Regions from separate parts of the Amycolatopsis pigmentata genome, predicted to be linked through region 2. Evidence: riboswitches for the same ligand, from Rfam matches in the RefSeq annotation. Region 2 holds a riboswitch; the other holds the start of a gene.
What was found. Region 2 has a riboswitch for glycine ahead of ACFSXZ_RS26065 (L-serine ammonia-lyase). Riboswitches for the same ligand answer to the same signal wherever they lie in the genome.

Region 1 (14,972 bases), on a different contig from region 2:
GGCGGCGGTGTTCGCCCTGCCGCTGCCCGCGTTGCTGGTGCCGCTGCTCTTCCTCGTGTCGAGCATGGGAATGGTCACGCCGAACGCCTCGTCGCTGGCGATGGCCGAACAGCCGCACCGGGCCGGCTCGGCGTCGGCGCTGCTCGGGGTGTTGCAGTTCCTCATCGGTGGGCTGGCCACGCCTCTGGTCGGTATCGGGGGCGAGAGCACGGCCGTGCCGATGGGCGTGGTGATGGCGGGATTCGCCACGACGGCACTGATCCTGTTCGCGACGATGACCCGTCCCACACTCCGGGCGGAACCCGCCTGAGTCCTCTGTGGACGGTTACCGTCAGCCGACGCTGGACAGGTCTCCGTGTTCGAGGGTGTCCTCGTCCACGGTGAGCCGCCCGTCCACGATGCGGCCGAGCGCGTCACCGTGGTCCCAGTCGTTGACGTTCATGGCCGCCTGGACCGCGCCGTCCCGGAGCCAGAACGCGATGAACTCGCGCCGCCCGAGGTCACCGCGCACGACCAGGGTGTCGGAATCGGGGTCGGCGAGACCGCGGTATTCGCAGCCGAGGTCGTACTGGTCGGAAAAGAAGTACGGCGAGGACACGTACTCCTCGTGCGCGCCGAGGAGGTTTCCCGCGACGTGCGTGCCCTGGTCCTTGGCGTTGGACCAGTGCTCGACCCGGACCCGTTTTCCGTACCGGGGATGGAAGTGTGACGCGATGTCGCCCGCCGCGAAGACGTCCGGGGCGGATGTGCGCAGGCTCGCGTCGACCGCGACACCGCCGTCGTCGGACAGTTCCAGTCCCGCCGCGTGGGCGAGGTCGACCCGCGGCGCCGCGCCGACCGCCGCCAGCACCACGTCCGCGGTCAGCTCGGTGCCGTCGGTGAGCCGCACTCCGCGGACTCCGCCGGGCCCGCCGGTGAACTCGGCGACCCCGCCGCCGAGCCGCCACGTCACGCCGTTCGCGGTGTGCAGGTCCTGGAACACCGCCGCGACTTCGGGCCCGAGCACGGGCACGAGCGGCGCGGTGATCCGGTCGACGACGGTCACCTCGACGCCATGCCGCCGCGCGGCGGCGGCCACTTCGGTGCCGATCCAGCCGGCGCCGACGATCACGACGCTGCGCGCGTCACCGAACGCCGACCGCAGCGCGAGGGAATCGTCGAGGGTGCGCAGCGTGCGAATGCCGGGCAGGTCTCCGCCGGGCACGGGCAGTGTGCGCGGTTGTGAGCCGGTGGCCAGCAGCAACCGGTCGTAGGAATGCTCGTTTCCCGCCGCGTCGAGGACCACGCGGCGACCGAGTTCCACCCGGGTGGCGACCGTACCGAGGCGGAGGTCGATATCGTGCTCGGCGTAGAAGCCCTCTTCACGAACCCAATCCGGCTCGTCGGCGTCACCGAGCAGCAGACCCTTCGACAGCGGCGGCAGTTCGTAGGGGCGATGCGACTCCGCGCCGAGGACGACTATTTGGCCCGTATAGCCCCGTTCACGCAGGTGAGCCGCCGCGGAAGCACCCGCCAGCCCGGACCCGATGATCACGATTCGCCGTGGCTCGGCCATCGTCACCGCTCCCCTCTGGTTTCTCGCTGCGGTTATCGTTCTCGCAGGAATCCCGGCGAACCGCAAGTCGGGTCAGCGGATCAGGCGTGCGCCGCGTGCGGCGTGGAGGAGGACCGGTGGACGAAGCGCTGTGGACCCGGGTGGACGAGTATCTGGCCGGCGAACTCATCCCGGACGACCCGGTCCTGGCCCAGGTGCTCGCCAACAGTGACGCGGCCGGGCTGCCCGCCATCGCCGTGGCGCCGAACCAGGGCGCTTTCCTGAACCTGCTCGCCCGGTTCGGGCGGGCGAAGACGATCCTCGAACTCGGCACGCTCGCCGGCTACAGCACGATCTGGCTCGGTCGCGCCCTGCCCGCCGATGGCAGGCTCCTCACGCTGGAAGCGGACCCGGCGCACGCCGAAGTGGCGCGCGAGAACATCGCGCTGGCCGGGCTGTCGGGGATCGTCGAACTCCGGGTCGGCGCCGCGCTCGACCTGCTTCCCGCCCTCGACGAGAAGTTCGACCTGATCTTCATCGACGCCGACAAGCAGAGCTATCCCGAGTATTTCCAGTGGGCGGTGCGGCTTTCCCGTCCCGGAACGATGATCGTCGCGGACAACGTGGTCCGTGACGGCAAGGTCGCCGAGGCGGGCACGGCCGACCCTCGCGTCCGCGGGGTCCGGCGGATGCATGAACTGATCGCCGCCGAACCCCGCGTCGATGCCACGGCCTTGCAGACCGTCGGCACCAAGGGTTACGACGGTTTCGCGCTGGCACTCGTCACGAGCTGACTCACGGCCGGAACCCGTCGTCCGGTTTTCGGGAAGTGATGGCACCCGGAAGGCCATCGCCCGCCGCCAGCCCGAATTGCTTGCGGGGATCGAACCACGTGCGCCCACGGGGCACACCGTCCGTCGGAGCGGTGATCTCGTGCCACATGATGGTCGGAAGGGACTCTCCGGTGACCGCCCTGCCGTCGGCGGTCCGCAGTGCACGCTCGTCGTCCGAACCGACCCAGACCGCCGTCACCGTCTGCGGACCGAGGTTGATCGCCCAGGCGTCGGAGTAGTCGTCACCGGTGTCGCCGAGGCGGAATTCACCCGGGAGCGGGCCGTACCCGCCGGTGGCGACGGCCATGGCCGCGACGGCGGTCGATTTGTCCCCGAAGGCGGGCTTGCCTTTGCCCACCCCGCCGACGAAATGCGGGGGCACCCGCGTGCCGTGGTTGGCGAAGGTGGCATACGCCCCGGCCAGGTCGAGCGGACGGAGGCGGTAGACGCCGTCGCCGATCGTGGTCGCGATGTGCACATCGTCGTCCTGGGTCAGGGTGCGCTGGCCGTCCACGAACTCCGGAATACCGGCGTCATAGGCCGTTTGCCGGATGTTCGGCGGCGTCACCGGCTCCCCGCGTGCGACGGCCGTCGCACGCGGGAACGGCCGGAAGGCGGTACCGGTCCGGTGCGGGGTGGAGGCATAGTCCCGCGCGCTCCAGTCTCCACCCGCGTAGGCGAGCACGCCGCCGGTCTTCGGGTCGATCGACACCACGGCCGCGCGGAGGTAGTCCGGCTGCCCGCCGAGCCGATCGTGCAGGACCTGGACGGCGCGGGCCTGTGCGTTCCGGTCGATGGTGGTCCGCACGGTGGCGATCTCACGCCGGAGACGGGCCAGGGAATAGCCCTGCGCCTCCAGTTCCGCGAGCACTTCCTGCTGAATGTGGTATTCGGTGAAGGAGAGTTTGCCCCCGGCCGTCTGACCCGGTGGCACGATCTCCTTGCCCGGATACGCCATGGCGGCACGGTCGGCGGGCGAGATGTAGCCGCGTTCGACCAGCTTGTTCGCCGCGTACTCCCAGCGCTTCGCCGCCTCGCCGTCGCCGACCGCGGCCGGGTCGTGCCCGTACGGTGCCTGCAGCATCCCCGCGAGGAAGGCGGCTTGACTCCAGGTCATGCTCGCCAGCGGCTTGCCGAAGTAGGCGTTCATCCCCGCTGCCGGACCGTGGGTGTTGCGGCCGAACGAGACGAGGTTGACGTAACTCTCGAAAATGTCCTGCTTGCTCCGCTCGCGCGTGACCTTGGTCGCCAGCACGAGTTCCTTGAACTTGCGGAAATAGGAGGCGTCGTCGTCACCGGTGGAGTTCTTGATGTACTGCTGGGTGATCCCCGAGCCGCCGCCCACCCCGGTGACCATCGCGCGGACGATGCCCCGGGGCTCGAACCCGTCGTTGGTCCAGAAGGTCGGGTCTTCGACCGCGATGATGGCGCTGACCAGCTTGGCGGGCACATCCGCGAACTGGACGTACTGACGGTCGCCGTCTTCGGGAAGGATCTTCATCATCGGTGTGCCGTCGGAGTAGTTCAGCACGACGGTCCGGTCAAGTTCCGCCAGGACATGTCGTGGACTTTCCACGTCCCACAGCAGGTAACCGATCATGAAGGCGATCGCCGGGACCCCCAGGGCCAGGCCGGTGAGCACGTAGAGGGTGCGGCGGGTGCGCCGCCACACCTTGCTGGACTTTCGCTGCTTCCGTGAAAGCGTCACGATCTTCAGATGGGGGCAACGGTCAGGGCCGTTGCACCGGTTCGATATGAATTCGTGATGTAACGCCGGGTGAACCAGTTGTATGAGGCCATGACGTTGGTGACATTGAATGCCCGGGCGCGGTGGACGAACCCGATGGCGGTGCGGGCTTTCTCGTCGGGCAGGGCTTCGGTGTAGGCCAGCCTCGAGTAGCCGTCGACGGCGGAGTACAGGTAGGTGTAGCGGGGCCGGCCGCCGCGGGTTTTGCCGCGTGCGACCCGCCGGTCCTGGTCGCTGCCCCTGCCGTGGATGCGCCAGCCGCCACCATCGGGAATCTGGCCAGTCTTCTTCACGTCGAGGTGGACCATGTGCCCTGGCCAGCGGGCGATGATCCGTCGTGGCCGGCGGTTGCCGTCGCCGGTGGGGTCGAGGAACCGGCGCCGGTTGAGGCCGAGGCGCAGCAGGTGCCGGCCGACGGTCCGCGCGGAGATGATGATGCCAGGCTCCAGGTGGTCAAGGGCTGCCCCAGCCCGTTGGGATCACTGCGGGCGATGCGGTAGATCGACTCTTCACCAGACGCCGGGTTTGCTCGGGCTCCAATCCATCCTGGGAACGGCCCGCGTGATTTCGTGCGACCATGTGGCCGAGGTGAGGAAGACCGGCGCGTCGACGGCCGCGACTGATGTCCACATAGGACCCTTCTGTAGTGGGTCATCGGCAGGCGGGTCGTCGGGTGGTGGGTCCTCGAAGGGGTCGGTTCGGGCTGAGTGCAGGGGTTCGGGGTCGCTGGTGTACTGGTCGTTGGTCGGCGTTGTGATCGTGAAGGTGCCGGAACGAAGGATCTCCCCGGCTGGTCCTACCGGTTGGACAAGGACATCATAAACGCGGCTGGCCTTGAAGCTGTCGATCTCCCCACGGCGCATCGCTTCCAGCGTGTTGGGCAACCGCGTGGTCAGCGCGTGAGCAAGCCCGATCTGATACCGCGCGGTGTGTTTACTGACCGCCAGACCCAGCGACAACTCCAAGGCCACATTGGACGGCTGCGGGGCCACGCGGTCGAACTCCGCCACCGCCTCCAACTGCGCCGCCTGCACCTGGCTGAGCACCACCCGCAACCGTTGCACCATCCGCGGCAACCTGGCCCGCGAGCACCTCGCCACCCGGAGCTCCCGCAACCCGACAGCCGCGGACTCCAGACAGGACAACACATCACCGTCCCCGCCGACGGCCGGCCACGGCACGGCTTCCTCAGGCACAAGGGGTTCCGCCGGTTCGGGCGGATCAAGTTCAGCTGACATGAATCAAAGGTATCGAACACGCAGTCGACAAACGTCACAACGACGGCACACGAAAGAGTGAACCCTTTTTCATCCTGTGGCGGGTTCGTAGTTCCGCAGGACGTGGATGGCTTTGGCCAGGTTCCCGGCGCGTCGGGGCAAGCAGCGGAGTTTGCGCAGGATGCGCCAGGTCTTGAGTTGGGCGTTCGCGCGTTCGCCGGGGCCGCGTAACCGGGCACGGTTCGCGTCCTTGCAGGACTCGGGCTTGTTGCGGGCTTTGTACGGGGTGGATCACGTGCTGGCCGGGGAGGAGATGACCTGCGGGTTCATGCCGTGCATTCGGTGCTTGCCCGAAGTTGGTCGATCACTGTCCTACCAAGGGCTTTACCACGTTCACGGCACCCACACGCCAATGACCAAGCAGCGCCTGACCTACAACCCCTTACCTGCCAACATATCCCGGCCAGGATGAAAACGGCTCAATGAAGGGCAAGTCGTCATCGAGGAGGAGCAACGGAAAGACGTGGAGCGCGGCCTCGATGTGATCACGTACAACAGCGTCGCGAGGGCGGCCTCGGAACCGCCCCCGCGACGATGACCTACCGGCGTTTCATCCGTGGGTCGCACCCACGGGTGCCGGCGGGATCGCGAGGACCTGCCCGGGGTGAATGAGATCCGGGTCCGGGACGTCGTTCACTTCGGCGATGGCGGGAAACAGTTTCCCTTTGCCGTAGAAGCGCTTCGCGATAGCCCAAAGCGTGTCACCGCTGGCGACGACGTAGGAATGGTAACCCTTCGCGTCCGGAATGGCGAGGACCCGCCCGACGTGAACAACGTCCGGATCCTTGATGCCATTGACGTGGGCGATGAGAGGATACAGTTCGGCGTCGCCGTAGAATTTCAGCGCTATTCCGGACAGTGTCTCGCCCTGGACGACGGTGTATTTCCTGGTCATATCCGGCTCCCCTGGTCGTGATCACGGCCGGATCCGCGCGACGTCCGCGGATCGAAGTCGGGCCAGGCGGATCCGGCCTGGGTACAACCCTCTCGATCGGCAGTCCTACCACCCCCTTTCCTTCGAACCGGGGTGGAACTCCGACGATAGTCGGCTACCCCGCACCATTCATCGCCTGTTCCGGGTGACGCGACGGAGACGCTCTTGACCGCGGCCAAAAACGTCCTGGCGCGGCAAAAGCCTTCAGGGCGTACCGGTTTCAGGAACGCCGGTAGAACGGCAGCTCGACGACCTCCACCGGCTCACTGCGTCCACGGACGTCGACGGTCAGCTTCGTGCCCGGCTCGCTCAGTTCTTTTGGCAGGTAAGCCATCGCGATCGGATACCCGAGCGTCGGGGAGAGCGCTCCACTGGTCACTTCTCCGACCTCGCGTTCGCCGTCGAGCACCCGGTAGCCGTGCCGTGGCGAGCGACGGCCGGCACCCCGGAGGCCCGCGAGCACCTTGGCCGGTTCACGGCGCCGCTCGAGAGCCCCTTTGCCGACGAAATCCCGTTTCGCGAATTTCACCACCCGGCCCAGATTCGCTTCGAAGGGGGACACCGCGGTGGTGAGTTCGTTGCCGTACAAGGGCATTCCGGCTTCGAGACGGAGCGTGTCACGGCTGGCGAGCCCCGCGGGCAGCAACCCGTGGGACTCTCCCGCCGCGGTGAGCGCACTCCACAGCGCCTCTGCTTCGGGCGAAGGAACGAAAAGCTCGAAACCGTCCTCACCGGTGTAACCGGTGCGAGCGAGGAACACCTCCTGGCCGCCCACCTTCGCCGGCATACCGGCGTAGTACTTGAGGCTCGCGAGGTCGGCGCTGGTCACCGTGCCCACGATGTCGGCCGCACGCGGGCCCTGGACCGCGATCAACGCCGTCTCCGAAGACCGATCGGTGACTTCGGCGTCGAAGGCTCCGGTCCGCTTGAGCAGCTCCGCGAACACGATGGCGGCGTTGCCCGCGTTGGCCACGACGAGGAACTGCGATTCGCCGATCCGGTACACCACCAGGTCGTCGAGCACGCCACCCTCGGCGTCGCACATCATCGTGTACCGGGCACGGCCGGGCTCGACACCGGAGAGGTTGCCGACGAGCGCGTAGTCGAGTGCGGCGCCCGCCTCGCGGCCGGTCACCTCGATCTCCCCCATGTGCGAAAGGTCGAACAGCCCGGCGGCCTCACGGACCGCGCGATGTTCGGCCAGTTCGCTGGTGTAGCGCACCGGCATCTCCCAGCCGGCGAAGTCGGTGAACAGCGCGTCGAGTCCTTTGTGGACATCGTAGAGCGAGGTGCGCACGGTTTCAGCTCCCGGCGTAGTCGGAAAGGGGCGGGCAGGAGCAGACCAGATTCCGGTCGCCACGGGCGGCGTCGATGCGGCGGACCGGCGGCCAGTACTTCGCCTTCGGCGAGACCCCGTCGGGGTAGACCGCGGTCTTCCGGTCGTAGGGGGCGTCCCAGTCACCGGTGAGCGCCTCCGCGGTGTGCGGCGCGCCTCGCAGCGGGCTGCGCTCCACCGGCCAGCGTCCGTCGGCGACCTCGTCGATTTCGCGGCGGATCGAGATCATCGCCTCGCAGAACCGGTCGATCTCGGCGACGTCCTCGCTCTCGGTCGGCTCCACCATCAGCGTACCGGCCACCGGGAACGACATCGTCGGCGCGTGAAAACCGTAGTCCACCAGGCGTTTCGCCACGTCGTCCACAGTCACGCCGGTGCGCTTGGTGAGCGCGCGGAGATCCAGGATGCATTCGTGGGCGACCAGTCCGTTCCGGCCGGAGTAGAGCACCGGGTAGTGCGGGGCGAGCCGGGCCGCGATGTAGTTGGCGGCCAGCACCGCGACCTTGGTCGCGCGGGTCAGCCCGGCCGCGCCCATCATCCGGATGTAGGCCCACGAGATCGGCAGGATGGAGGCCGATCCGAACGGTGCCGCGGCGACCGGCCCGACACCGGTGTCTGGTCCCGCTTGCGCGAAGGCGGGGTGATTCGGCAGGTACGGCGCCAGGTGGGCGCGCACGGCCACCGGCCCGACACCGGGACCACCGCCACCGTGCGGGATGCAGAAGGTCTTGTGCAGGTTCAGGTGCGAAACGTCGCCACCGAATTCGCCCGGCTTGGCCAGCCCGAGCAGCGCGTTGAGGTTGGCGCCGTCGACATACACCTGGCCGCCGCGTTCGTGCACGATCCGCGCGAGGTCGGCGATGTCGTTCTCGTAGACACCGTGCGTGGACGGGTAGGTGACCATGGCGGCGGCCAGCCGCTCACCATGTTCGTCTACTTTGGACCTGAGGTCGGACAGGTCCACGTTGCCATCGCTGTCGCACGCGACGACGACCACCCGCATCCCGGCGAGCACGGCGGACGCGGCGTTGGTGCCGTGCGCCGAGGACGGGATCAGGCACACGTCACGTTCGGACTGGCCGTTCGCGCGGTGGTAGGCGCGGATCGCGAGCAGGCCGGCCAACTCGCCCTGGCTGCCCGCGTTGGGCTGCAACGACACCTGGTCGTAGCCGGTGACCTCGGCCAGCCAGGTGTTCAGCCCGGAGATCAGTTCGAGGTACCCGGCCGCGTCCTCGGCGGGAGCGAACGGATGCAGGCCGGCGAACCCCGGCCAGCTGACCGGCTCCATCTCGGCCGCGGCGTTGAGCTTCATGGTGCAGGAACCGAGCGGGATCATGCCGCGATCCAGCGCGTAGTCCTGGTCCGAAAGCCGTCGCAGATAACGCAGCATGGCCGTCTCCGACCGATGCGCGTGAAAGACCTCGTGGGTGAGGAAGGCACTGGTGCGGGCCACTCCGGACGGCAGCGTGGACGAGCCGGGCTCGCCGCGGTCCGGCAGGCCGAAGGCACGCAGAACCGCACCCATGATGTCCAAAGTGGACAGTTCGTCACAGGCGATCCGGACATGGTCGTCGTCGACGCGCCCGAGGTTGATCCCGGCCCGCCGGGCTTCGGCGATCACCTCCGCGGCGCGGCCCGGTACGCGCGCGAGCACGGTGTCGAAGAAGGTGTCGTGCACCACCTCGACCCCGCCGTCGCGCAACGCGGCCGCGAACCCGGCCGCCAGTCCGTGCACGCGTTCCGCGATGCCTCGCAGGCCGTCCGGCCCGTGGTACACCGCGTACATCGCGGCCAGCACGGCCGGGAGTACCTGCGCGGTGCAGATGTTGGAGGTCGCCTTCTCCCGGCGGATGTGCTGCTCGCGGGTCTGCAGCGCGAGGCGATAGGCGGGACGGCCTTCCGCGTCCGTGGAGACGCCGACGAGCCGCCCGGGCAGCGATCGTTCGAGACCCGACCGCACCGCGATGTAACCGGCGTGCGGCCCGCCGTAGCCGAGCGGCACGCCGAAACGCTGGGTGGTGCCCACCGCGATGTCCGCGCCGAGCTCCCCGGGCGGAACGATCATGGTCAGCGCGAGCAGGTCGGCGGCGACCGTGCAGAGCGCGCCCGCCCGCTTCGCCGCCTCACCGACCGACTGGTGGAATTCCCTGTCCCGCACCACACCGGAGGCGCCCGGGTACTGGACGACGACGCCGAAGAACTCGTCCGGCAGCCCGGTGGCCAGATCGCGCACGTCGATCTCGATGCCGGTCGCCTCGGCCCGCGTGCGCAGCACCGCCACCGTCTGCGGCAGACACTCCGCGTCCACCACGACCCGCTGCGAGCGCGCCCTCGAAATCCGCCGCATGAGCAACACCGCCTCGACCACCGCGGTGGACTCGTCGAGCAGCGAGGCGTTGGCGACGTCGAGACCGGTCAACCCGGAGACCATGGTCTGGAAGGTGAGCAGCGCCTCCAACCTGCCCTGCGAGATTTCCGGCTGGTAAGGCGTGTACGCGGTGTACCAGGCCGGGCTCTCCAGGACGTTGCGCCGGATCACCGCCGGGGTGATCGTGTCGTGGAAGCCGAGCCCGATCATCTGGGTCATCGGGCGGTTCTTGGCCGCGAGGGCACGCAGTTCCGCCAGCGCCTCGGCTTCGGAGGCGGCCGGGGGAAGATCGAGTTCGCGCGGGTCACGGATGGCCGCGGGGATCGCCGCGTCGACCAGGGCGTCGAGGCTGTCGTACCCGCATTCGGCGAGCATCTTGGCCTGCTCGTGGACGGATGGTCCGATATGGCGGTCGGCGAAGGACATCCGGGAGCTCCTCTCACTGGGTGTGGGAACTCCCCCTCTGTCATGGCACCTGAGAGTTTCGCCGCTCGCGCGACTTTCACCTTGGGTGAGACGCTCTGGGCGCCTGCTTTCCAGAGTGGCCTGGCCAGAAGCGGTAGCTGGTACCTGAGAGATTGGCGGGGAGGTTGCTCCTTCGGCGCCCCGTTCGATGACGGGGACTCTCCCGCTCCGGCTCGTCACGGCCTGATATTCGGTTGTCGTCGATTGAGAGTATAGCCGCCGGGGCGTCACGCGGCTGGCCGCGCCACGCCGGCCCACACCTTCCATGAGCTGCGAGAAGAGTGACCGTGAGGGAGAACGAACGTATGCCAGGCACCGAACGCCCTGAGCCGCCCGTGGTCGGGGACGAGCGAGAGATGTTGCGTGGTTTCCTCGACTTCCACCGCGCGACGCTGGCCATGAAGTGCGACGGCCTGGGCACCGAAGAGTTGCGGCGCCAGTCGATGCCACCGTCGACGCTGTCGCTGCTCGGCCTGGTCCGGCACATGGCCGAGGTCGAGCGCGTCTGGTTCCGGCGGGTCATCAACGGCGAAGACGTCCCGCTGGTCTGGTCGCCCGAGGGCGACCGTCAGGCCGCGTACGACGCGAGCACGGCCACCCGGGAGGAAGCCTTCGCCGCCTGGGAAGCGGAAATCGAGCACGCACGCCGGATCGAGCGGGATGCTCCTTCGCTCGATGTCGTCGGTTACTGGCCACGCCTGGACAAGGACGTGTCGCTGCGCATGGTCATGATCCACATGATTCACGAGTACGCCCGGCACAACGGACACGCCGACTTCCTGCGGGAGGGGATCGACGGGACCGTGGGGTTCTGAGCGGGCCCTGGATCAGATCGGAGTGACGTAGGCGCCGGAGATCCCGCCGTCCACCAGGAACTGCGCGGCGGTGATGAACGACGCGTCGTCGCTGGCCAGGAAGGCGACCGCGGCGGCGATCTCGTCGGCCTGGGCGAAGCGCCCCATCGGCACGTGTACCAGCCGGCGTGCCGCGCGCTCCGGATCCTTCGCGAAGAGCTCGCGCAGCAGCGGCGTGTCGACCGGGCCGGGGCACAGCGCGTTGACCCGGATGCCCTCACGGGCGAACTGGACCCCGAGTTCCCTGGTCATGGACAGCACCCCGCCCTTGGACGCGGTGTAGGAGATCTGCGAGGTCGCCGCGCCCATCACGGCGACGAAGGACGCGGTGTTCACGATGGCGCCCTTGCCCTGCCTGCGCATATGCGGGATCGCGGCCTTGCAGCACAGGTAGACCGAGGTGAGGTTGACCTCCTGGACCTTTCGCCACGCGTCGAGGCCGGTGGTCAGGATCGAGTCGTCCTCCGGCGGGGAGATGCCGGCGTTGTTGAACGCGACATCGAGCGAGCCGAAGGTGTCCACGGCGGTCTGAAACAGCGCCTCGACCTGGGTTTCATCGGTGACGTCGGTGGCGACGAACTCGCCGCCGGTCTCCCGCGCCGCGGCCTTTCCCGCTTCGGTGTCGACGTCGGCGATCACGATCTTGGCGCCCTCGGTGGCGAGACGCCGGGCGGTGGCCAGGCCGATTCCGCCGGCACCACCGGTGATCACGGCCACCCGGCCGTCGAACCGTCGCATTCAGACCTCCATTTTCGGGGCTTCGATGGCACGCCGGCCCCGCGCCGCGCGCACCAGCGCGGCGAACAGCCGGAGATCGCGGTTGTCCTGTTCCGGATGCCACTGGACGCCCACCACGAACGGCTCACCGGGCGACTCGACCGCCTCGACCGTGCCGTCCGCCGCCCGGCCGGTCACGACGAGGCCGGTGCCCAGCCGGTCCACCGCCTGATGGTGGTAGCAGTGGACTTCCGCGTCCGCGCCGAGGATTCCGGCGACGCGGCTGCCTTCGGTGAAGGCGACCCGCGTGGTGCCGTAGGTGGCGGGTCCGGGCTGGTGCGCGGTGCCGATCGTGTCGGGTAGGTGCTGGGTCAGCGTGCCGCCGAGTGCGACGTTGAGCAGTTGCATGCCCCTGCACACGCCCAGCACGGGCAACCGTCGTCTCCGGGCCTCGCGCAGGAGCGCGAACTCGAACCTGTCCCGTTCCGGCCTGCTGACGGTCTTCTCGTGGGGCCGGTCGCCGTAACCGGCGGGGTCGACGTCCGCGCCGCCCGCGAGCACGAGACCGTCCACAGCGGACAGTGCGGAGGGGTCTTCGCCGGTCTGCGGCAGGAGCACCGGCAATCCGCCCGCTGCCGCCACACCGTCCACATAGGCCATCGGCAGCAGCGCGGCGGGGACGTTCCACACACCCCAGCTCGCGTCCTCGGCGTAGGTGGAAACGGCGATGAGAACGCTAGAGTCGTTCGAAGCCACGGGCGCGCTCCCAGTCGGTGACGGCCGAGTCGAACGCGGCGAGTTCGACTCGGGCGGCGTTGAGGTAGTGGTCGATCACCTCGTCCCCGAACGCCTCCCGGGCCATCTTGCTTTCCCCGAGCAACGCGGCCGCCTCGCGCAGGCTCGACGGAACGGTCGGTTTGCCCGATCCGTAGGCGTTCCCGGTGAACTCGGCATCGAGGGGCAGCTCGTTTTCGATGCCGTACAGGCCGGACGCGACCAGCGCCGCGACCGCGAGGTAGGGGTTGACGTCACCACCGGGAACCCGGTTCTCCACGCGAAGCGAGGGTCCGTGCCCGACCACCCGCAGCGCACAGGTCCGGTTGTCGGTGCCCCAGGCGACCGACGTCGGCGCGAAGCTGCCCGGCACGAACCGCTTGTAGGAGTTGATGTTCGGTGCGAGGAAGTAGGTCAGCTCACGCAGGCAGGCGAGCTGCCCGGCCAGGAAGTGCTCCATCAGCGGCGAAAACCCACCCGGGCGGCTGCCGGAGAGCACCGGTTCGCCTTCGGGGGAACGGAGGCTGATGTGAATGTGGCAGGAGTTGCCCTCGCGCTCGTTGTACTTCGCCATGAAGGTGAGGCTTCGGCCCTCCTGCGCGGCGATTTCCTTGGCGCCCGTCTTGTAGAGGCTGTGGTTGTCGCAGGTCGACAGGGCTTCGGCGAAGCGGAACGCTATCTCGTGCTGGCCCGGGTTGCACTCGCCCTTGGCGGACTCGACGTACATGCCGGCGCCGCCCATCTCGTTGCGGATCCGGCGAAGCAGCGGTTCCACCCGCGCGGTGCCCAGCATCGAATAGTCCACATTGTACTGATTCGCCGGGGTCAGGTCGCGGTAACCGCGCTTCCCCGCGAGCTCGTAGGTGTCGTCGAAGAGGATGAACTCCAGCTCGGTGCCGACGAAGGCGGCGAGCCCGCGCTCGGCCAGCCGCGCGAGCTGACGGCGAAGGACCTGCCGCGGCGACGCGGCCACATCACCGCCTTCGACGTGTTCGACATCGCAGAGCACCGCAGCCGTGCCCTCGTGCCACGGCACCTGCCTCAGCGTGGACATGTCCGGACGGAGCACGAAGTCGCCGTAGCCGCGGTCCCAGGACGACAGGGCGTACCCGCCGACGGTGTTCATGTCCACATCGACGGCAAGCAGGTAGTTACAGGCTTCCGTTCCGTGCCGCGCCACCTCGTCGAGGAAGTAGCCGGCCGCACATCGCTTGCCCTGCAACCGGCCCTGCATGTCGGTCATCGCGACGAGCACCGTGTCGACCCGGCCCGAGTCGACCAGGGCCCGCAGGTCGTCGAGGGTGAGCATGCCCTTGGCAGGGTTCATCCGTCTTCCTCCCCGGTCCAGGACTCACCATCGCTCCCGCGATCAAACCCTGTCAAACCCGGGGCGGAGTGACAATAGGCCGCTCGGGAGGGCGGGGTGGGTGACCGCCACGGCCACCCACCCCCGGGGCCTCAGGTGCCGGAAAGCGTCCTCCGGATCGCCACTTCGACCTGGGTGGCGGTGGCGGCCTGACCCGTGGCGTTGGGATGCACGAGCGTGGCCCGGGTGCCGTTTCCGCACTGGAGGGTGAGCGGGCCGAGGCTCACCTGGGCCGGCCAGAGCTCCCTGGCATTCCCGCAGATTCCTTTGGAATGAGCCGTCGCCGGGACAATCCAACCGATCCGGTCATGACCGGAGGATCGTGGCAATCACGGGTCGACGGGCATGGTCACCAGGCTGGCGATGCGGCGAACACGCCCGGGACCGGGTTCGCGGCCCATCCGGGCGGTGATGGCGGCGCGCAACTCCGCGAGCAACTCGGCCGTTTCGTCGTCGGTCAGCCAGAGCGCGGCCTGCTGGTAGGTGACGCCATCGGCGACGGGGTCGGCGGTTTCGGTGTCCAGGTAATGGTCGAAGTCGGCCAGCAAGCCGCCGACGAACGCGGTGAAGGCGCGCCGATGGTCGTCGGGGGTCATCGCGGCGCGGGCGGCCGGGTCGATCTCGGCCCGGTCCCAGCGCACCCGGTAGGTCCGCTCCACCGTGCCCCGCACGCGCCTCTCACCCAACACTTCCAGCACCCCGGCCTCGGTCAGGGCCGCGACGTGCCGGTACATCGTCGCCGGGGGGATGTCCGGCATGCGCTCCCG
Region 2 (14,972 bases):
GACAACCAGGGTGCCCGCGTCCGGATGTCGAGCCTCGGTGGTGCCGTGCTGGCCCAGCGCGCCGGGCTGTCCCCGGTCATGCAACTGACTTGCCGCGATCGCAACCGGATGGCGTTGCAGTCGGACCTGCTCGCCGCCGGTGCGCTCGGCATCCCGCACGTGCTGCTGCTCACGGGTGATCATCCGCGCGCGGGCGATCACCCGGAGGCGAAGCCGGTGTTCGACCTCGACGGGGTGCAGCTGGCCTGGCTGGCCAGGACGTTGCGCGACGACGGTGTCCTGGCGTCCGGAGAGAAGGTCGATGGCCGTCCACAGTGGATGATCGGAACCGTGGAGAACCCGTTCTCCCCGCCCTTGTCCTTCCGTGCCGGACGGCTGGCGAAGAAGGTCGCGGCGGGCGCGGAGTTCGCACAGACCCAGTACGTGTTCGACCTCGCTGTGTTCACGCGGTGGATGGCCGAGCTGAGGGATCTGGGCGTCACCGAGACGTGCGCGGTGCTCGCGGGCGTGGGACCGATCCGGTCGCTGCGCATGCTGGAGTTCCTGCGCACCAGCGTGCCCGGCGTGCATGTGCCCGCGGAGATCGAACGCCGGCTGCGAGGCGTGCCCGCCGATCGGGTCGGCGACGAAGGAATCCGGCTGTGCGCGGAGACGATCCAGCAGTTGGCGGAGATCCCCGGGGTCGCGGGGGTACACGTGATGGCCTTCGGCTTCGAACGCGGTGTCGCCGAGATTCTCCAGCGGGCCGGGTTCACCCGCACGGCCGGATCGTTCGCCGCCGGTTCTTGAACATCGTGACGGGTGGAGGAGAGGGTATGAACGCGTTGGTCATCGACGGAAGGGCCGTGGCGGCCGGGGTCCGCGCGCGGGTGGCACGGGAAGTGGCCACGCTGCCCACTCCTCCGGGGCTGGCCACCGTTCTCATCGGCGACGATCCGGCCTCGGCGATCTACGTGCGCAACAAGCGCCGCCAGTGTGCCGAGGCCGGAATGCGCGACCTGCACCGGCACCTGCCCGGAGAGATCACCCAGGAGGCCGCCGCCGCGGTCGTCGACGAACTCGCCTCCGACCCTCAGGTCACCGGAATCCTCCTCCAGTTGCCCCTCCCGCCGCACCTCGACGCCGCCGCCCTCATCGAGCGCATCCCTCCGGAAAAGGACGTCGACGGACTCACCGAGCGCAGCACCGGCCGCCTCGCGCTGGGCAGGCCGGGGCTGCGTCCCTGCACCCCCGAGGGGGTGATGGTGCTTCTCGACGAGATCGGTGCGGTCCTCGAGGGCGCGCACACCGTGGTCGTCGGCCGGTCCAATCTGGTCGGCAAACCGATGGCACAGCTTCTGTTGCAGCGCAACGCCACCGTGACCGTGTGCCACTCCCGTACTCGTGACCTGGCGGCCGTGTGCCGGACGGCGGACGTGCTCGTGGTCGCCGCCGGCGTGCCCCGGCTCATCGGCGAGGACGCGGTCAAGCCGGGAGCGATCGTGCTCGATGTCGGCATTCATCGCACCGAGAACGGGTTGTGCGGCGATGTCGACACTGACACCGTCCGCGAAATCGCCGGTGTGGTGACCCCGGTGCCCGGTGGCGTGGGTCCGATGACCATCGCGATGCTGCTCCAGAACACCCTCACCGCCGCCCGGGAAAACCCGATCACCTGATCGACTTGCCTGACGACGCTCTCGGGGTTTCCGCCCCGGGCGAGCGTGGCCGGCGCCGACCACGTGTTGCGCTCAGGTCAACGGCGGTCTGCGCCGGCCGGCGCTGTGCCGGGCCGCCGCGGCGAAGTCGCCGAGGCCACGCGGATCCGGGTTGACCGCGCTGAACGGGCCGATCTACTGTCAGAAGCCCTCAACTTCATACCGCGCCGTTCCAGCCGGAGCGGGAGAGATCCCATCGGTGACGGTGGGGCGCCGAAGGAGCAACTCTCCCCAGAAACTCTCAGGTCCCCCTACCGCTCCGGCGAGGCGAACTCTGGAAAGCCGGGATTTCCGATCCCGCACCCACGGTGCAAGCCCCTCCGAGCAGGCGGTGAAACTCTCAGGTACCGATGACAGAGCGGGGAGGTGCCCAGCGCCACGATCCGTGGTGCCCGAAACAGGGAGCCTCCGAAAATGCCCTTGAGCGCGTTCGATCTTTATTCCGTCGGTATCGGGCCGTCCTCTTCGCACACGGTGGGCCCCATGCGTGCGGCGAAACGTTTTGTCGACAGGCTGCGGGAAGACGGCCTGCTCGCTTCGGTCATCCGGGTCAGAGCGGAGTTGTTCGGATCGCTGGGCGCCACCGGCCACGGGCACGGCTCGGAGAAGGCGGTCATTCTCGGTCTCGAGGGTGAGGACCCGGCCACCGTCGACACCGACACCGCCGACCAACGGGCGGCGCGTGCCAAGGAAGAGGGCAGGCTGTCGCTCGGCGGGAGCAAGGTGATCGATTTCACCGCGAGCGAGGATCTGGTGCTGCATCGGCGCAAATCCCTGCCCGCGCACCCCAACGGCATGGTCTTCACCGCCTACGGCGCCCAGGGAACGGTCCTGTGCGACCGTACCTATTACTCGGTCGGCGGCGGTTTCGTGGTGAACGAGGACGCGGTGGGTTCGGACCGGATCGTTCGTGACACCACCGAGGTGCGCTATCCCTTCGGCACCGCCGCCGAGCTGCTGGCCATCTGCGCTCGTGAGGGGCTTCGCGTGAGCGACGTGATGCTGGCCAACGAACTGTCCTGGCGGTCCGCCGAGGAGATCAGGACCGGGTTGCTCGGGTTGTGGAACGTCATGGTCGCCTGCGTCGAGGCGGGTTGTCACCGGGACGGCGTCCTGCCCGGTGGTCTCCGTGTCCCGCGGCGCGCCCCGGGCCTGTTCCGGACCCTGACGTCCGAAGTGGACAGTGAGGACCCGCTGCGCGTCCTGGACTGGGTCAACCTCTACGCGCTGGCGGTCAACGAGGAGAACGCTTCCGGCGGGCGCGTCGTCACCGCGCCGACCAACGGTGCCGCGGGCATCATTCCCGCCGTGCTGCACTACTACGCCCGGTTCGTCCCCGGCGCGGACGACGACGGCGTCGTGCGGTTTCTCCTCACGGCCGCCGCGATCGGCATCCTCTTCAAACAGAACGCCTCCATCTCCGGCGCCGAGGTCGGTTGCCAGGGCGAAGTCGGATCCGCCTGCTCGATGGCCGCGGCCGCGCTGTGCGAAGTTCTCGGCGGCACGCCGGAACAAGTGGAGAACGCGGCCGAGGTCGGTATCGAGCACAACCTCGGCCTCACCTGCGACCCGGTGGGCGGTCTGGTGCAGATTCCGTGCATCGAGCGCAACGCGATCGCCTCGATCAAGGCGATCAACGCCGCCCGGATCGCCATCAACGGCACCGGCCGTCATCAGGTCAGTCTGGACAAGGCCATCAAGACCATGCGGGACACCGGCCGTGACATGCACGTCAAATACAAGGAAACCGCCCGAGGCGGCCTCGCGGTCAACGTCATCGAGTGCTAGGTGGCCCTGACTCGTCCATGTTCGAACCCATCGTCCGTTTTCTTCGGGATCACACGGGTACCCGCCGCTGAAGGACAACGTAGGGAAGGAACATGGTTGTATCCAAAGCGGCGGGACGCGAGGCCACCGAACGCAAGCCGGTCGAGGTGTTCGCGCTCATGGCCGGAGTGGTCTTCCTCGTGGCAGGCGTGCTGGGGTTCATTCCCGGAGTGACCACCGGTTACGACGCGCTCGAGTTCGGCGGACACCATTCCGGCGCGATGCTCTTCGGCGTCTTCCAGGTGTCCATCCTGCACAATCTCGTGCACCTGGCCTTCGGCGTCGCCGGACTGGCGGCCTTCGCGACCCGGGCCCCCGCGCGTGCCTATCTGGTGCTGGGCGGCGGGATCTACCTGGTCCTGTGGTTGTACGGCGTTGCCGTCAGCAAGGCGACCCCGGGCAACTTCATTCCCGTGAACAGCGCGGACAACTGGCTGCACCTGGGACTCGGGCTCGGCATGATCGGGCTCGGCGTCCTCGCCACGGCCATCGAACGTGGGCAGGGCACCTATCCGGCGCCCCAGGACCAGGGAGAACGGTAAATCCGGTGCGGGGCGCAGTTCGTCGGCTATCGCGCGACGGGAGCCTGCCAACCTCGTCGCAGCGCGATCAGACGCACCACGAAGACGAGGGTGGCCGCGGCAATCTGCTCCGGCGCCTGTAACACGTGCAGGCGGTAACAGGCATAGACGGTCACGGCGCCGATGAGTGCGGCCAAGGCATAGATTTCCGAGCGCAGGACGATCGGGATTTCACGGATGAGCACGTCGCGGATCACCCCGCCGCCGATGCCGGTGATCACGCCGACGGTGCACGCGCCCACCAGCCCCAGCCCTTGCTGAAGCCCGAGCTTGGTGGCCGTCACCGTGAACAGGCCCAATCCCGCGGCGTCCAGCACCAGGTAGGCGCGACGCAACCGTTGGACCTGCGCGTGCATGAGGAACGCGACCAGCCCGGCGACGAACGCCACCGCCACATACGGCCAGTGCCGCAACGCGAACGGAGGTGTCAGCCCGAGCAGCAGGTCACGCACCACGCCACCGCCCAACGCGGTGATACCGGCAAGCACCGTGACTCCAAAGAGGTCAAGCCGCGCGCGCACGCCGGCCAGCCCTCCCGAGAGCCCGAACACGAAGACACCCATCAGGTCGGGCACCAGCACCTGCAACGGCTCGTCAGTCACGCCCGCAGACTAACCCCGAGCAGGCCCGCGTCGAGACCGTCGAGCGACGAGATCCGCGCCGCACCAAGGCGGGTCTCCGGGAAAATACCTGATTCCTGTCGCGGGAATCGGCGATACCGTGCGATGATGCGCGGTCCCCGTCTTCGATCCACAAGGCATCCCGATCGTGAGGCCGTCGATGCCGGGAACGGGTGGGTGCCGAAACAGGCGATCAGACATGTCCTGCTGATCCTGGCCGGAGGATCCGCGGCTTTCCTTGTGCCGTGGACGATCTATCTCCAGAGCACGCTACCGGACCGGTTCGGCACCGGCAACTGGCGGCTGGCCTGGGTGGGGTTCGACGTGGCGTTGCTGACCTGTTTCGCCGTCGCGGCCTGGCTCGGCTGGCGGCGCCGGCGTGGCGTGGTTCCGGCCATGACGGTCACGGCGGCCTTGCTCTGTTGTGACGCCTGGTTCGACGTGATGCTCGACTGGGGTGGGCCCGGCGAATGGAGCAGCATCGCGATGGCCGCACTGGCGGAGTTGCCCGTCGCGGTGCTGCTGGCGAGTTGGGCGCGCCCGCTGCTGACCGCGGGCATGCGCAGCCGGCCGTTCGCCGTGACGGACATCGAACTGCACACCGATCCCGGCTACCGGCGCCTTCAGGAAACGCTCTCGGTGAACGGGCCGTCGACGATCGCCGGGCTGGCAAAGACACTTTCTCTGCCCGCGCACGAACTTCAGCGGATGCTGGACCGGCTGGCACAGGCCGGCCGGGTGACCCGCCGCCGCGACGGCCGGTGGCGGGTGACCAAGCTGAACCTGCGGCCGCCCGTGGCGACCGAACTCGCCGACGCGGACCAGGCGCGGCTAAGGGCCTTTTACGACGCGAAATACGACCATGAACTACGACTGTTCGGCTGGGCGGCACGACATCGCGAGCAGTTCGGGTCGTGGGGTCGCGGTCACCGGGCGAGTACCTACCTGACGGAACGGGAACTCGCCGAGTTCACCCAGGAATACGAGGAACTGCTCACCCGCTACTGCCTGCTCCACGACAGCTCGGCGGCCGGCACCCGGGAGGTCGCCATCCGCTGGTACGCCTTCCCGCAGCCGGAGGACGCGAGCGACGTGATCGGGATCGAGTCTCCGAACCACGCGTGAGAGAGCTGGTGCAGGCCCGTTGCCAGGCACCGCAACGAGGACGAGAAAATACCCGATCGAGTGATATCGATGGTGAACTTCACACAGGTCGCCCGCTCGGTGCCCCGGTACCTCATACTTGCGAGTGAGATCGATCGGCTTGGTCCGGGGAGGGGCGGAGACGGTGCCGGACTGCGCTCAACCCGCTCATGTCCCCGTGGCCGATCTGCCGGAAGCGGTGGACAGAGCCGCCGAGGAACGCGACTGGGCCGCGCTTGAAGCGTTGTGCGACAGGCACATCCTCGCGGTGGAAGGCGAACTCGCCGCTCGGCTGCTTTTCGTGCTCAGCCAGGTCCCGAACGAGGAGCTGCGCGCGCGACCACGCCTGATGATCTCGTGGGTCACCGCCTACCACGCGGCGAACCAGTCGGACGCGGGCGAACTCCGGCCGTACTTGCGTCAGTACATGGAGCTCGGTACCCGCCTCGCGGCGACAATGGACATAGCCAGGGAGAGTTCACTGGCGACACTCGTGACCGTCGGCACCGCCGCGATGATCGCCCTGCGCGCGCAAGGGGCCTTCACCGAGGCCGAGGATCTGGGGCAGCGCCTCACCACGCGCGCGGCGCAGCTCAGCCCGCTGCCCGGCGTCGACGCGGTACCGCGTCCCGGTTGGCTGGCCATGCAACGAGGTTTGACGCGTTCCCTGATGGACGACTTTCCCGCCGCCGTCGACTTGTATCGCCAGGCCTACGAGTACGCGACGGTCGAGCCGGCGACCACCGCCACCGCCCTCAACGCGAGCGCCAATCTCGCCATGATCTTCGGCCATCTCGGGCACCCTGCCCTCGCGCGGCAGTGGCTTGACCGGATGCGTGGCTTCGCATCGCCGTCGCGGCGGGTCCGGTTCCTGCTCACCGTGGGCGGAACGATCGCCGAGGGCTGGGATGCGCTGGACCGCTACGACGAGGCGAGCCTCGCGGGCCGTCTGGAGTTCGCCGGGGACGGCACCAGGCAACTGGAGGTCTGGCCCTTCGTCGCGGCGCTGGTGTCGGCGCACGGGCTGTACCTCGGCGATCCCGCGACGACGCTGGCCCATCTCGGTACCCTCCGGCTCAGCCACTCGCCCGCGCTCATCGACCAGGGCACCGCCGCCCGGGTGCTGCGACGGGCCCATGTCGAACTGCTGATCGCGACCGGCCAAGCCACCCGCGCCCTCCGGATGATCAAGGAGGCCGACGGGCAGGCGTCGTGGCTGACGCTGCCCGCCGCCCGGCTTCGCCTCCTCAACGGCGAATACGAGGCGGTCCGCGCGATAGCCTCCCGCACTTCCTGGCACGAAACGACATCGCGCCGGGATGCCAGGCAAATGTTGTTCCTCAGGGCGATCGCCGCGCTCCATATGGGAGACAAGGACGAGGCCCGCCGGTCACTCGCGCCCATCAGCCGCGTGCGCACGCCCGACGAAGTGCTCTCGCTCGCCTCGTTGTCACCGGCTGATCGCGAGGATCTGTTCCGCTTGGCCGATATCCCGCTGGCCGATGAAGCGGCGCGGCGCTTGGCCCAGGCGAGGCCGGTGTACCCGGAACGCGTCCACCTGGTCGAACTGACCAACCGTGAGCAGGTGGTCCTCGCCGAACTCGACGCCGGCCTGACCGTCGCGGAGGTCGCGCGCAAGCTCGTCGTGTCCGTCAACACTGTCCGCACGCAGATGAAAAGCTTCTACCGCAAGCTAGGAGCGACCAGTCGTGAGGACGCGCTGATGCGTGCCTACGAACTCGGCGTCCTCTGACACCGGTGTCCATTGTGGTCACCGGAACAACGTGGAACCAAGCGGACGTTGTCGGTCGAAACCCGGCAGTATCAGGAAACTCGCACTGGCGGTCGTGGTGGTGAAGGGCAGCAACGCGTCCACATTCTCCATGTGGGTGAGGGTGCTGGTGAATGTTCGCAGGTCGTTCTGGAAACTGACGAAGAGCAGGCCCGGCCCCGGTTCGGCGATGCCGTACGAACGGCGCAGCATGAGACCGACGCCGACCACGTTGGAATGCGCCCGGCGGACGTGAGCGGACGCCGGGACGAGGTAGCGCCCGTCCGGTGTTTTGGCGCCCAGGTCCGGATCCGACGCGATGGTGCCGCCGGAGAGCGGCTCGCCGGTGGCGCGGCGGCGGCCGATGACCGCCTCCTGCTCGGCGACCGGCAGCGTGGCGAAGCGCGGCAGATCGAGTTCCATGCGCCGTATCACGGCAATGGTGCCGTCGGCGACCGGGGCAGGCCCGGCCAGCCACAGATCCCTTTGTTCTTGGCCGGTCGTGTGCGGACCCACGATGCCGTCGATGAAACCGAGCAGATTTCGTGGCGCGGCAACGCCTTGGTCGACGGGAATGCTCGAACCGCGACTGCCGGACTGCCGCCAGCGTTCCCGTATCCGGTCACCAGCCTGACTCACCAGCGCGGCGGCGACGATCGGAAGGACGGGGGCGCTCCCGGCGCAGATCTGTATCACCAGATCGCCGCCGCGTGCCTGCGGGGCAATCTGTTCCCGGGAGAACGGGGGGAGATCCATCGCGCCCGGGAGGGAAGCATCGGCGCTGCGCACCAGCCGGGGCCCGACCCCGACGGTCACGGTGAGATCGCCGGGCGGCAGGCCCAGCAGTCGTGCGTCGTTCCCCGCGGTGAGCGTGCGGATGGCCTCACCGAGTTCGGCCAGCAACGGGCCGACGGCGACGCCATCACCGATGTCGGCCACCACGGCCAGCAGGTTGGCCTGGGCAGGCTGCGGGAGCGTCACACCCGCCTGATACCGGCCCGTCGGCGGCACCGACGGGGTTGGCGCGGGTCCCTCGAACTGGTGTGGCTGAACGGAAGGCGATTCACACCCGGTGAGACCGGCGGCCACCACGGTGCCTGCGGCACCGAGGAACGCGCGGCGTGACGGATGATGCTCGGCTCGGCGCATGAAGGGGAGACTGCCATATCCGCCCTGCCGCGAACGAATCCGGCGGCCATGCCAAACTGCGAGGCGTGGCTCGTTTCGGTTGTCGTGCAATGATCGCAATGTTGGGCGTAATGACACTCGGGCTGGCCGGTTGCGGCGGGGGACCGGAGCAGGGCCACCGGCCGGCCGGCGCGCACGTGACGATCCGGGTTCCCGCTGACGCTCCGACAATTTCGGCCGCGGTATCGCTCGCCCAGTCCGGCGATCTCGTGTTGGTCGCGCCGGGCGTGTACCACGAGTCGGTCAAAATCACCACGGCCCACCTCACGCTTCGCGGCGAGTCCCGGGACAAGGTCGTCATCGACGGGCAACTGCAACAGGCCAACGGCGTCGTCGTCGCCGCGCCGGGCGTGGCCGTGGAGAACTTGACCGTGGAGAACAACACGCAGAACGGCGTGCTGGTCACCGGTTCCGCGACCGCGATCGCCGGAGCACCGGGAAAGAGCGGCGGCTACGACACCGGTGACGAACCCGTCGACTTCCTGAAATCGTTCCTGGTGTCCTATGTGACCGCGACCCGCAACGGGTTGTACGGCATCTACGCGTTCTCCGCGCAAAACGGTGTCATCGAGCATTCCTACACCTCAGGCGGTGCCGACTCGGGGATCTACGTCGGACAGTGCAAGCCGTGCCACATCGTGGTGCGGGACAACGTTTCCGAACTCAACGCCGTCGGTTACGAAGGCACCAACGCCAGTGGCGACCTGTATGTGGTCGCCAACCGGTTCTCCGGTAACCGGGTCGGACTCACCACCGACTCCGACCACCAGGAGAAACTGCTTCCGCAGCGGGGCGCCGTCATCGCGGGCAACCTGATCGCGGCCAACCAGCAGGCATCGACCCCTGAACAAGCCGACGGCGGGTGGGGAATCGGCATAGGCGTCGACGGCGGCAGCAGCAATCAGTTCGTGCGCAACCGGGTCACCGGCAACAGCAACGCCGGACTGGTTATCACCGCAAGCGCCGATATACCGGCAGATGACAATCAGATCATCGGAAACACCTTCGCCGCCAACGGTGTGGACATCGGCTGGACTTTCCGCACCGCCACGCGGGGACGGGGCAATTGCCTGCGGGACAACGATCTGGCGACGACCGTGCCCGCTCAGCTCGTGGCCACGACGTCCTGCCCGGCTCCTGCTGAGTCGCCCACGCCATCGGGTTCATGGGTGATGCCGAAACCACCTGGCGGTATCCCGTTCACCGAGGTGGCCGTGCCTGTCCTTCAACCACAGTTCCCGGATGCCGCCACCTCCGGAGCCACCGCTGTTCCGGACGTTCCCGCCCTCCCCGACGCCGCGAGCATCCCGTTGCCGTCGGCGTCGTTGCTCGCCGGAAGCGCAGTGGTACAACCCTCCTGAGCAGCGGTTACCGCGTCGGCGTGAGGCCGGGTACCGGCTGGACCGGAACGTATTTCCCGGTGTCGAAATCGATGACGACCGGATCCGGCTGGGATGCCACATCGGCCCGCACCCGGTACATGGTGCCGTCCGGGCCGATCCAATAGCGCACGACGCCCGCCTCGCCGGTCTTGGTACCGGTGGTCGGGCCGGTCATGACCTCCGCCTGATGACCGTCCACCTGGTCCTGTCCGGTCCAGGAGGCACCGTTCTGTGGCAGGAGTTGCGCGTTGTCCGGACGGTCGCTCCCGAGGCCGAGCGCGACGGCCAGGCCCGTGTCCAGTGAACTGCCGGAAGTCCGCAGTGGACGGCTGTACCAGTTCTGCTCCGGCGGTGTCGCCGGTGCTTCCCCCGGCGGGTTCGGCATGGGATGGACGAGCACGGTGGTGGCCGTCCACTGGATCAGCCCGTCTCCGGCCGTATCGCGTCCGGTGCCGCGCACCACGCCGTAACCGATTTTGGCGCGGTAGTCGATCGAACCAGCGATGACCAGACCACCGGCGGTGGTGGGAACCGTGATCGTGACCGCGCGGCCCCCTGCCTGGAAGTTGCGGAACCGCGTGATCGCCAGCCGGTTCGCCTCGTCCGAAGTCAGCGCACGTGGGCCGGTAGGGCCGGAGTTCGCGACCAGCACCGCGATCAGCGTGACCACCGCGCCGATGGCTATACAGATCGCGGCCACCCAGCGCGGCCGGAATCGCCGGCGCCGGCCGGTCGCGCGCCGCCGAAATCCTTGCCGGACACTCTTACCCCGCACGCGGCGCAACGCTAACAGTTCTGCCGGTTCACCCCCCAAATCACCCGGTTCCCGCGCGTACGCGCCAAGAGCGTTCTGCTTATATGTGACGGTCGGTGATGACCTTGCGTGGTCAACGTGCCACCGGGGGTCGCGAGTCGAGGCGGGTGTTCTGTTGAGATCACGAGGGGACAGCGATGGCTATGAGCCAGGCCGGTAGCGGAGTGCGCCCGGCAGCCGGGAAGCGGTCGGCACGGCTGGCGCGCTTGGGGTTGTCCGGTCTGCTGCTGATGAGCAGCGCCACCGGCACCATGGCGGGGACGGCTGCCGCGTCCACTGGCGATGGCACGCTGACCGTCGAGGTCCTGCGCGACTTCTTCGGGACAGGCGTCATCAACACCACAATGGACGTGCCACAGCGGGGCATGAGCGTCGATGTCAGCGATTCCGCCGGTCACCACGTCACCGGAATCACCGATGCCACCGGAAAGGTCGTGGTGTCGGCGTCGACCGTGCTGACCGGCGGGCAGTACCGCGTCGACGTCAGCGTTCCGGCGCCGTACAGCGATTATCTGCGGGCCGCGCCGGCTTCGACGGCGGCGAACCATTTCGACAGCTTCACCAGTTTCGCCGATGTGTCCGACGGCAAGAACGCTTCGGTGATCACCGGGGTCTGGGACGCGGCCGACTACGCGCTGCCCGATACGCGCTATTTCGTACCGATCCAGAACGGCGCCAAAGGGACCGACACCCGGGCGCTGGTGGCGTTCGGGACGAACACCCGGGGCACCTGTCCCACCGATGTCGCGTGCCCGGCCGTGATCGACACGCAAGCCCAGGTGGGCACGACGTTCGGGCTGGCCTACGACAAGGACCGGAAGCGGCTGTTCCAAAGCGCGTTCGCCCGGCGGTACGCCCTTTACGGTCCGGACGGCGGTAACGCCATCTACACGGTGCCCGCCGACGGTGGGAGCGCGCCGACCTTGTTCGCGAAGGTTCCCCTCGCCACGGTGACACCCCACGACATCGCCAACATGAAGAAGGACGGCGGGTTCACCAATGCGCCGGGTAAGGAAAGCATCGGCGGAATAGCCCTGTCCGAGGACGGCTCGACGCTGTACGCGGTGAACCTGCTGAGCCGGACGCTGGTGAGCTTCGACGCGACCGGGAACACCGCGTTGTTACCTGAGTCGACGGTGCCGATCCCGGACCCGGGTTGCGCGTCGCCCACCGACTGGCGGCCGTTCGGCGTTACCACGCACGACAACAAGCTTTACGTCGGTGGAGTCTGCTCCGCGGAGAGTACGCAGGACCGGTCGGACCTGAAGGCCGTCGTCTACCTCTACGACGGGAAGCGGTTCACCACGGTGCTGGCCCACGCGCTTACCGATGAGCGCGGTGCCGTCTTTATCGGTAGCCCGAGTCAGGGACAGAACAACCACTGGAACCCGTGGGACACCAAACTGTCGGACTGGGACAAGTTCCAGCCCAGTGGCACCACCGCCTTCATCGATCCGCAGCCGGAGCTGTCCAGCCTGGCCTTCGCCCGTGACGGTTCGATGATCCTGGGTTTCCGCGACCGGTTCATGGACGTGCTCGGCGCCAACGGACTGGACCCCAGGCCGGGCAACGACAACCCGGAACTCGGCATGTCCGGCGGTGACATCAACATGGCCTGCGCCGACCCCGCCGGTGGATACTCGTGGGAAGGCACCGGAAACTGCCCCAACCACGCGAAACCCGCCAACGACCACGGCGAGGCCAGTAGCGTCGTCGAATACTTCCCGGGCGACTTCTTCGCCGGCGGGCACGAGGAAACCGCGCTGGGTGCGGTGGCCTACATTCCGCAGCAGCAATGGGTGGTCAGCACGGAGTTCGACCCGACCGTCCACATCGAAACCGACGGAACCGGTTACCACAACATCGTGACCGGCGAGGGGCCCGGTAACAAACCGGCCGCCAACGCCTACGAGTTCGTCGGACAGGAGGCGAACGGGTTCGGCAAGGCCGGTGGGCTCGGCGACATCGCCTACGCGGCGGCGAACGCGCCGATCCAGATCGGCAACCTCGTGTGGTTCGACGGCGACCACAACGGCATTCAGGACCCGGGGAGCGTGCCGCTGCCGAACGCCACCATCAACCTGATGGACGCCAACGGAAAGCGGGTGGCCACCACCAGGACCGACGCGGCCGGCGAGTACTACTTCGGTGGTGTCGGCGCCACCTACCAGCTCACGCCGGGCGGGAAGTACACCGTGGAGTTCGACGTCTGTACCGCGAACACCAGCAAGGTGCCGAGCCGGCCACCGGCCGAGGACCTGCGGTTCACACTGCCGACGGTGGGTGAAGACCGGAGCCATGACTCCAATGTGGTCCCGCCGACGTCCGGGCAGCTGTGCGACGGAAACGCACCCGTGGTGGCTCCGAAGGCGCCCGGCGGAGTCGATCACACGATCGACGCCGGCGTGTACCTGCCGGTAGCGGCACCGCCGCCTTCCTCGACACCGCCCTCGTCGTCGCCGCCGAGTCCGATGCCGACGAACCCGGCTCCCACCAACCCGGCCCCGGTCGGCACGCACGCGGGTTCGCTGGCCTACACCGGTGTTCCCGGTCTGCCGATGTTGATCATCCTCGGGGTCCTGCTTTTCGGTGCGGGCGCGGCCTTGGCGTTCGCCGGCCGGAAGCGCCGGGCCAACCAGGGCTGAACACCAGGTGGTCTGCTCACCCGTGATCTTTCAGCGCGGGTGAGCAGACCAGGGTACCGATCCGACCAAAACCAGGCGGAGACCCGTCCGCAGCCAATGTGCTTATAGACACCCTTTCCGCCGTGGCTGTGGTCGGATTGGTAACGATTGGCTCAGTACAGTCCGAGAGCGGAGATCGCTTGTTTCGCAACGGTTCTCGCCTTGACGGTTTGCATCTGGTCGGTGGTGACCACGATCGCCACGCCCTGCTTCGCGACGGCGTAGACCGCGCCACCGCCCGTCTGGAGGTATCCGCCTTGCCAGCCGGGGGGTTCGGTGGCGGGATTGCTGGTGTCCACGGGCGCCGCGTGATCCACCAGAGCGGTCGCCACGGCGGGTTCGCCGACGTAGACCCGCACGGTCAGCTGCGGTTTCCCGGCCAGGTCGTAGAAGAAGCAGGCGGGATGGGGGCGGTCGGCCGAGAGCTTCACCTTCGACACCCGCTGGCCATTGGCGTCCGCGACGAAGTCGGTGGCGAGGTATGGACATGGTCCCGCGGCTACCGGCTGGGGCTCGGGCGGCAGCGCCGGGGCAGCGGAGGTGACGGTGACCGGTGGCGGCACGCTGGACGGGAGTGGCGCCGTGACCGGTCCTGACGGCCGCGAGCACGCCGCTGTGACCAGAGCGAAGGTTCCGAGAACAAGCACGACTCGACGCATCGGCCACAGTGAACCACGCTTTGGCGCCGCCAAGGCAATCCTGCTCGAGAAAATGAGGAGCGCGCATGGCGATACAGCAAGCAGCGCCGCCGAAGCCGTCGCCCGGCCGGGGCAGAAAGACCGTGCGCGCGCTGGGCGAACTGTTGATGACGGCGGGCCTGGTGATCCTGCTGTTCGTGGTCTACGAGGTGTACGTGACCGACCTGGTCTCCGCCGGGAAACAGGCCGACGCCGTTTCGTCTTTGGACGATGACTGGGCCAAGGGCCGCCGGCCGCATCCCGAGTTGATCAACGGCCAGGCCTTCGCCAAGATCTATGTCCCGGGCTTCGGCGCGGACTACCATTTCACCATTCAGCAGGGCACGGACTACGCGTCGCTGGAAACCGGGCCCGGGCACTACCGGGGCACCGCGCTTCCCGGAGAACCCGGCAACTTCGCGATCGCCGGGCACCGGGTCGGCAAGGGCGCGCCGTTCAACGACCTCGACCTGCTGAACTCGTGTGACGCGATCGTCATCGAGACCCAGAACGACTTCTTCGTGTACCGGGTGCTGCCCTATGCGGACGAGGTCGCCGGCTGGGCCACCGGCAAGGGACGCGACCCGA

Region 1: it holds a riboswitch for glycine, as region 2 does, so the genes downstream of both, gcvP (aminomethyl-transferring glycine dehydrogenase) here and ACFSXZ_RS26065 (L-serine ammonia-lyase) in region 2, are expected to answer to the same signal.

Annotation. Positions count from the first base shown of each region.
Region 1 covers NZ_JBHUKR010000009.1:8,800-23,771, reverse strand. The annotation lists gene ACFSXZ_RS19590 (multidrug effflux MFS transporter) at 1-310, shown strand, start outside; gene ACFSXZ_RS19585 (NAD(P)/FAD-dependent oxidoreductase) at 332-1,555, opposite strand; gene ACFSXZ_RS19580 (O-methyltransferase) at 1,672-2,328, shown strand; gene ACFSXZ_RS19575 (transglycosylase domain-containing protein) at 2,330-4,075, opposite strand; partial or broken gene ACFSXZ_RS19570 (IS481 family transposase) at 4,183-4,554, opposite strand; gene ACFSXZ_RS19565 (hypothetical protein) at 4,624-5,352, opposite strand; partial or broken gene ACFSXZ_RS19560 (IS5/IS1182 family transposase) at 5,422-5,619, opposite strand; gene ACFSXZ_RS19555 (LysM peptidoglycan-binding domain-containing protein) at 5,942-6,286, opposite strand; gene gcvT (glycine cleavage system aminomethyltransferase GcvT) at 6,546-7,622, opposite strand; gene gcvP (aminomethyl-transferring glycine dehydrogenase) at 7,627-10,455, opposite strand; glycine riboswitch at 10,577-10,670, opposite strand; gene ACFSXZ_RS19540 (DinB family protein) at 10,800-11,309, shown strand; gene ACFSXZ_RS19535 (3-oxoacyl-ACP reductase) at 11,322-12,086, opposite strand; gene ACFSXZ_RS19530 (gamma-glutamyl-gamma-aminobutyrate hydrolase family protein) at 12,087-12,821, opposite strand; gene ACFSXZ_RS19525 (glutamine synthetase family protein) at 12,802-14,148, opposite strand; gene ACFSXZ_RS19520 (hypothetical protein) at 14,298-14,432, opposite strand; gene ACFSXZ_RS19515 (helix-turn-helix domain-containing protein) at 14,535-14,972, opposite strand, start outside.
Region 2 covers NZ_JBHUKR010000015.1:44,965-59,936, reverse strand. The annotation lists gene ACFSXZ_RS26075 (methylenetetrahydrofolate reductase) at 1-789, shown strand, start outside; gene folD (bifunctional methylenetetrahydrofolate dehydrogenase/methenyltetrahydrofolate cyclohydrolase FolD) at 816-1,658, shown strand; glycine riboswitch at 1,870-1,964, shown strand; glycine riboswitch at 1,966-2,064, shown strand; gene ACFSXZ_RS26065 (L-serine ammonia-lyase) at 2,112-3,485, shown strand; gene ACFSXZ_RS26060 (DUF4383 domain-containing protein) at 3,578-4,066, shown strand; gene ACFSXZ_RS26055 (trimeric intracellular cation channel family protein) at 4,093-4,707, opposite strand; gene ACFSXZ_RS26050 (MarR family transcriptional regulator) at 4,903-5,850, shown strand; gene ACFSXZ_RS26045 (LuxR C-terminal-related transcriptional regulator) at 6,047-7,621, shown strand; gene ACFSXZ_RS26040 (Dyp-type peroxidase) at 7,640-8,788, opposite strand; gene ACFSXZ_RS26035 (right-handed parallel beta-helix repeat-containing protein) at 8,899-10,188, shown strand; gene ACFSXZ_RS26030 (hypothetical protein) at 10,196-10,984, opposite strand; gene ACFSXZ_RS26025 (SdrD B-like domain-containing protein) at 11,161-13,668, shown strand; gene ACFSXZ_RS26020 (DUF2020 domain-containing protein) at 13,821-14,366, opposite strand; gene ACFSXZ_RS26015 (class E sortase) at 14,432-14,972, shown strand, end outside.